Regions from separate parts of the Pectobacterium sp. HCp5_1 genome, predicted to be linked through region 1. Evidence: predicted binding sites of a transcription regulator. Region 1 holds the regulator's gene; each other region holds the start of a gene.
What was found. The regulator PhoB, encoded in region 1, activates phosphate uptake and scavenging genes when phosphate is short. The targets are predictions, from matches to a motif close to CTGTCATAAAACTGNCNNAT.
Positions count from the first base shown of each region.

Region 2: the regulator PhoB is predicted to act here: its motif matches at 1,017-1,036, upstream of pstS (phosphate ABC transporter substrate-binding protein PstS).
Region 3: the regulator PhoB is predicted to act here: its motif matches at 1,533-1,552, upstream of Q3A88_RS09415 (esterase-like activity of phytase family protein).

Region 1 covers NZ_JAUMIO010000007.1:172,596-174,870, forward strand. The annotation lists gene sbcD (exonuclease subunit SbcD) at 1-275, opposite strand, end outside; gene phoB (phosphate response regulator transcription factor PhoB) at 570-1,259, shown strand; gene phoR (phosphate regulon sensor histidine kinase PhoR) at 1,287-2,275, shown strand, end outside.
Region 2 covers NZ_JAUMIO010000017.1:22,107-24,381, reverse strand. The annotation lists gene pstS (phosphate ABC transporter substrate-binding protein PstS) at 1-894, opposite strand, end outside; gene Q3A88_RS12965 (DUF4026 domain-containing protein) at 1,107-2,275, opposite strand, start outside.
Region 3 covers NZ_JAUMIO010000010.1:20,321-22,595, reverse strand. The annotation lists gene Q3A88_RS09420 (GntR family transcriptional regulator) at 1-44, shown strand, start outside; gene Q3A88_RS09415 (esterase-like activity of phytase family protein) at 111-1,472, opposite strand; gene Q3A88_RS09410 (multidrug efflux MFS transporter) at 1,614-2,275, opposite strand, start outside.

The sequences.
Region 1 (2,275 bases):
TCATTTAGCATCGCGACAGAATCGTGGTTACCGCCGAGAACGATGAGCTGGCAGCCTGTGCGCTGTAGCGCGACCACGAAGCTATAATACATTTCCCGCGCATAGCTGGGGGGCGAACCGTTATCAAAAATATCGCCAGCAACGATAATGGCATCGACCTGGTGTTGTTCCACCTGAACAATAAGCCAGTTCAGAAAAGCCTGATGCTCAGCAGCGCGGCTTTTGGTATAAAAATATTGCCCTAAATGCCAATCGGCGGTGTGGATAATGCGCATCGTGTTCTCTCGATATTCATACCGCGTGGCGGTGGATGACGTTGTCATTATTTATTATGTGAAAGGGTGTGTCGTCGCCCTGGTGCTTTGTCATCGTAATGCCATGATTATATATAGCAGGGATGGAGGCTGTCGCGGTGGAATCAGACGTTTGGAAAGCGGCTCGAAAAATCGGATGTACGCGCTGTAACAATCGTGCAGAGCGGTCCGTGCGTTTTTCATAAATCTGTCATAAAACTGACGCATAATGCCTCCGCCTGCTAACAGCGACGATGATTAACGACAGGATTAACAATGGCAAAACGCATATTAGTCGTGGAAGATGAAGCACCAATTCGTGAAATGGTCTGCTTTGTACTGGAACAAAATGGTTATCAACCCGTTGAAGCTGAAGACTATGACAGCGCGGTAACGCAACTGTCGGAGCCATTCCCAGAACTGGTGTTATTGGACTGGATGCTGCCAGGCGGGTCGGGCCTGCAATTCATCAAGCATATGAAGCGCGAGGCGCTGACGCGTGATATTCCGGTGATGATGTTAACCGCGCGCGGCGAAGAAGAAGACCGCGTGCGCGGGCTTGAAGTGGGTGCGGATGATTACATTACCAAACCGTTTTCACCCAAAGAATTGGTGGCGCGTATCAAAGCCGTTATGCGCCGCATTTCACCGATGGCGGTGGAAGAAGTGATTGAAATGCGTGGCCTGAGCCTCGATCCTTCCTCACATCGTGTGACGACCGAAGAGCACGCGTTGGACATGGGGCCGACGGAATTTAAACTGCTGCATTTCTTTATGACGCATCCTGAACGTGTTTATAGCCGGGAACAGTTGCTGAATCACGTTTGGGGCACTAACGTTTATGTTGAGGATCGTACTGTCGACGTCCATATTCGTCGCCTGCGTAAAGCGCTGGAAACCAGCGGACATGACAAAATGGTGCAAACCGTTCGGGGAACGGGCTACCGTTTTTCAACGCGTTACTGAGGTGATCGTAACCGGAGACACATTAACGTGCTAGAACGTTTATCCTGGAAAAGGCTGGCATTGGAGCTAGCTTTTTTTTGTTTGCCCGCTTTACTGCTGGGGCTGATTTTTGGCTATCTGCCCTGGTTTCTGCTGGTCGCCGTATTAGGCTTACTGTGCTGGAATTTTTATAACCAGCTAAAACTCTCTTATTGGCTGTGGGTTGACCGCAGCATGACGCCACCGCCCGGTCGCTGGAGCTGGGAGCCGCTGTTTTACGGGCTCTATCAGATGCAGTTGCGTAATCGACGCCGACGCCGTGAGCTAGCGCTCCTGATCAAGCGGTTTCGCAGCGGTGCCGAATCCTTGCCCGATGCTGTGGTGATCACCACCGAAGAAGGAACGATCTTCTGGTGTAATCATCTGGCGCAGCATCTGCTGAATTTCCGCTGGCCGGAGGATAACGGTCAGAATATCCTCAACTTATTGCGCTATCCCGAATTCACGAATTACATGAAAGGACAGGATTTTAGCCGTCCTCTCACGCTACAGTTGAATAATTCCCACCATGTTGAATTCCGCGTGATGCCCTATTCTGAAGGCCAGCTATTGATGGTGGCGCGTGATATTACGCAAATGCACCAGCTTGAAGGCGCCAGACGTAACTTTTTTGCCAATGTGAGCCATGAACTGCGTACGCCGCTGACGGTGTTGCAGGGCTATCTGGAAATGATGCAGGAAGAAACGCTGGATGCGGCGCTACGAGGAAAAGCGCTGAATACCATGCAGGAGCAGACCCGACGCATGGACGGGCTGGTCAAACAGCTGCTGACCCTGTCCCGTATTGAGGCGGCGACGGCAATCGATCTGAATGAAAAGGTCGATATTCCGTTGATGCTGCGCGTATTGCAGCGTGAAGCGCAGACGCTGAGTCAGGGGCGTCATGAGATCGTCTTTCGTGTGAACGAAAGCCTCCGCGTGTTTGGTAATGAAGAACAGCTGCGCAGTGCGGTATCCAATCTGGTGTATAACGCGGT
Region 2 (2,275 bases), on a different contig from region 1:
CACTTCAGCGCCCTGCTCAGGTTTATCCTGCTTGGTGTGAACCAGAATGAAGGTGGTTGACGTGATTGGCCACGCATCCGCGCCCTTCTGGTTGGTCAGATCCTGAGCGAAAGACTTGCTCCAGTCGATCTCTTTAGCCGCGTTGCTGAAGCTGGCGCCAGTCGGGCTAACCGCTTTGCCATCGGCAGAAATCAGTTTGGTGTAAGCCAGGTTGTTTTGCTTGGCATACGCGTATTCTACGTAACCGATAGAACCAGGCAGACGCTGTACGAACGCTGCGATACCATCGTTACCTTTACCGCCCAGACCGGTTGGCCAGTTCACGGTAGAACCTGCGCCAATCTTCTCTTTCCACTCTGGGTTCACTTTTGCCAGGTAGCTGGTGAACACGAAAGACGTACCCGAACCGTCAGCACGACGAACCACAGCAATGTCCTGATCCGGCAGTTTGGCATTCGGGTTCAGTTTGGTGATTGCCGGGTCATTCCATTTTTTGATGTTGCCCAGGTAGATATCACCCAGCGTTTTACCATCCAGCGTCAGTTCGCCAGATTTGATGCCAGGAACGTTCACTGCCAGCACCACGCCACCGATAACGGTTGGGAACTGGAATAAACCATCCTGTGCTAATTTGTCGTCAGCCAGAGGGGCATCTGAAGCACCGAAATCAACTGTTTTAGCGATAATCTGTTTTACACCACCAGAAGAACCGATGCCTTGATAGTTAACTTTATTACCGGTTTCTTTTTGATAGGAGTCAGCCCATTTGGCATAAACAGGCGCAGGGAATGTCGCACCGGCACCGGTGAGGTTAGCAGCAGCTAAAGCAGAAAATGCCGTCAGAGAAAAGGTTGCCGCAACAACACTGGCAAGAGTGGTACGCATCAGTTTCATAATCCCTCCTGTGGGATACTCAAACGTGTCGACGTAACGTCGTTATCAATCAGAGTTATCAAATCAGAGTGTAGTTTGCAGGAGGAAAAATAGGACAGTTTGGTGACAGTAAAATGTACGCAATATGACAGTTTTATGACAACGACACAGGGTGCAGGAAAACTCAGGCATCACCAGCCAGAACAGGCGTTCTGACTGGTGCAGGAGATCGGTCAGTGAGTCTGGCTATGGCTTAGTAATTTATAAATCGTATCAGGCTTATAGCTATCACCCTGATAATAAATCGCCCAGTCGGTTACCCGCGAGATATCAACGGAATACACACCACCTTCCTGCATATCCTCAACGTAGAACGGATGATTGATTAATGTTCCCGTCACTACAGTGTCGTCGATTTTTTCGGGTATAAACCACATGTGCTCGCGCTCTTCTCCCTCTTCGCCATGAGGAATGCCAAACTTCACCATAAAGCGCCATTCACTTTCGACAGGTTTAGGTGCTTTTTTTAGTAGCTTAGCTAAAAAACCCGGTTTAGCCGGTTCGTCACTCACGTGGTAGTTTTTAAACATGTTGACGAAATAACGCCAGCGCAGCTGTGCCTTACGTGACATTTCTGCCGTTTCCGCATTCGTGCGCCAGAACATGATGGCATTCTGCTCATCAAATCCTTTGAAGAACGTTTGCAGTACCGGATTTTCTTCGTTGGTACGAAACAGCATACAGGAAGGCTCCTGATGCACGTCATCCCGATCGGCGCGATCGCCCAGAAACACGCCTTCCGGCGTCCCTTCCAGATCGTAGCGCATGTCTTCAAGAGGCCGCAGTTGGTCAATCGGCGTGGATTGATTCACATGCCGCAGCCCTTCTTCAAACGGCAACGCCACCAGATATTCATAGCCGCTGTCCGTTTGCCCGCACAGAATCGGTTCATTAAAGGTAATTTGCTGATTTTGAATGGCATTATTGACAAAACTTCTGAATAAATCCGGGATGCCATAATACGAACTGAGCGTCTCGGGAATAACTAATTCAGCCTCTGTCAGGCCGCATCGCGCCAGACCATGCGAGTGAAACCAGAATGTCGTTGGCGGATCGTTCTCGGTGTCGTACACGGCATGAATGGTATACAGCGATTCAATTTCCGGCAGGACATCATCTTCCAACTGAAAATTCAGCCATTCACGGGTAAACACGTTACCAGCAGCGGAAATATCGATGCCCAGAAGAAAATCCGGTACCACAGCACTTAATAAACGAAGCTGATGAACGTAGTCTTCCAGCGGATTTGGCCCAAAAATACACTCAACCATCACTTCCTGCGTCGCCGCATTAGCCTGCGCCAGCAGCTCGGGCGAAATCGGGTCGGTTGAATGTATCGGCG
Region 3 (2,275 bases), on a different contig from region 1:
CGCCGATTGCGCAACAGAATAGCGACTGGTTCGAGCACGCCTGAACGCGTTGACCTGAGTGTGTTGAATAGTGGCTTCCCCGTCTCCGGTGGAAGCCATTTCACAGAAGACTACCTGATCGGCTGTGGCAGGGTGATCACCCACAGTTCGTTATCGGCTTCTGGCTTCTCCAACGGTTTGATGGCTAACGTCGTCTCGACCGCCTTGCCATCTCGCGTCAGTTTTCCATCGGCAATAACCTGATAGTCGTCCGCCTTATCTTTCGCTTTCACCGGGGATTGCAGCACGGATTGCAGGCCAAAATCGTTGTCGTTAATGACGGTCAGCGTTTGCTTATCGACCAGCGCCAGACCTTCCACTTTCTCCTGCTGCCAGCCAAGCTTACGCAGATCCACCAGCTCCTGCTTGCTCGCCAGCGTAATGTCACGTTTTTCCAACTGGGCGAGATCGTCAAACTCCGGCGATTTACCGTCAGCATCGAACGGTGTCAGGTCGCTCGCCTTGCTGAGATCGACCAGATAGATGCGGTTCTGCATTTGCTTGTCTTTATCCGCACCTTGCTCGACCAGCAGAATACGCTGATTATCCAGCGCGACGATATCGCCGATCTTGGCATCCTTCGCTTTCTTATAGCTATCGATGTTGATGGGGTAACCCACCATGCGGCTGGTTTTGGTTTCCGGGTTAAACATCACCAGACGCGTAAACTGCGCTTTGTTTTTGCTTTTGCCGTCGATATCCAGCGTGCTTTGCACGGCCATGACGATCGTGCCGTCCGGCAGGCGGGTCAGCCCTTCAAAACCCCGATTCGGCTGACGCCACTTGATGATATTCGGTAAACCGCTGGCGACTGAATGCTCGCTGCCCGCAGGCGTCGGCCCGAATTTTTGCAGGATCTTCCCGCTGGCATCAACGTGAATCAGGAACGGACCGTATTCGTCACACAGCCAGAAGCCGCCTTTGCCGTCCGGCGTAATCCCTTCGGTGTCCAGACCGCGCTGGCTGGTGCTGAGCGGTTGCAGTGCATCGTTCAGCGCCACTTCGTTGGTGGTGCCGATAACGTCCGCGGGCAGCGGCAGGCCGGTGATATTGCCCTCGGCATCGTGCAGCGGGCGCGGATTTATTGCCTCGGCGGCTTTCGCGCTGACCCGAATATCCATCATCAGCGGTGCGTAGTCAGGGCTGGCGAAGATCTTGGCTTCTTTCTCACAGACCAGCGGTGCATCGGCATTCGGGCCGCGATCGGTGACGGTGGTGAACATCAGATCGTCGCCCTGTTTGCCGGTGAAATAGAGGCCGGAGCCAATACCGACAGGCAGACCGTTGGGGAAGTTATGGGCGAATTTGCCCTGATAGGCAACGCGTTCGCTGGCTGGGAAGGTGACGACATAGCGCGTCACTTTCTCACCTTCGGCCTGAACGCTGAATGGCAAAAATCCGGCAACCAGCAGTGCTAACAACGTGTGTTTCATGGGATTAGCTCTTTGATATGGGGCGATTTGACAGAAGTATTGTCGGAGCATAGGGAATCGTCATGTCAGTTTTGTGACCGCATGCTTCATTTTGCAATGAAGCATGCAGTTTTCACGGAATATCCGTCGCTGGCCGGTTCGTTATCCCTTTCCGCGCGGTTTCCTGAAAGCGAAAAAGAGTTGTAGCGTATTGCACAGCACCAGAACGGCGGTGATGACGAAAACCCAGCGGAAGCCCATCAGGGCGGACACGCCGGAACCTACCAGCGGCCCCAGTACGTTGCCCAGATACATGAATGACTGGTTATAGCCGAAGATGCGCCCTGTCACCTGCTGGCTGCTGTATTTGACCAACAGCGCCTGCACGGTTGGCATCAGTGCGCCGTCGGCAAAGCCCAGTAGAAAGCGCAGGATGCCGAGCTGTGTAGGGCTTTGTACCATCGCCATGACCAGGAACAGCAGTACGCTGATCGCCAGTGCGGCTATCAGGACACGATGTGCGCCGATCCGGTCGCCTAAACGGCCAAGTCGCGGGGCGGATAGCAGGGCGGACACGCCGGGAATCGCGGCAATCACGCCGCTGATAAAGGCAATATTGTCGGTGCCGGGGGCCAGATCGCGGATGAACAGAGTCAGGATGGGGCTGATGGAACCGTTCGCCATCTGGATCATCATTGTCGTAATGAACAGGCAGATGATGAGCGCCGGATACGGCAGCGACGCGAAGACGGCTTTTCCGCTGAGCCGATTCTCTTTGGTGACCTTAACCACGCTCTCTTTAATCGCGAAAAGCGTGATCAGGA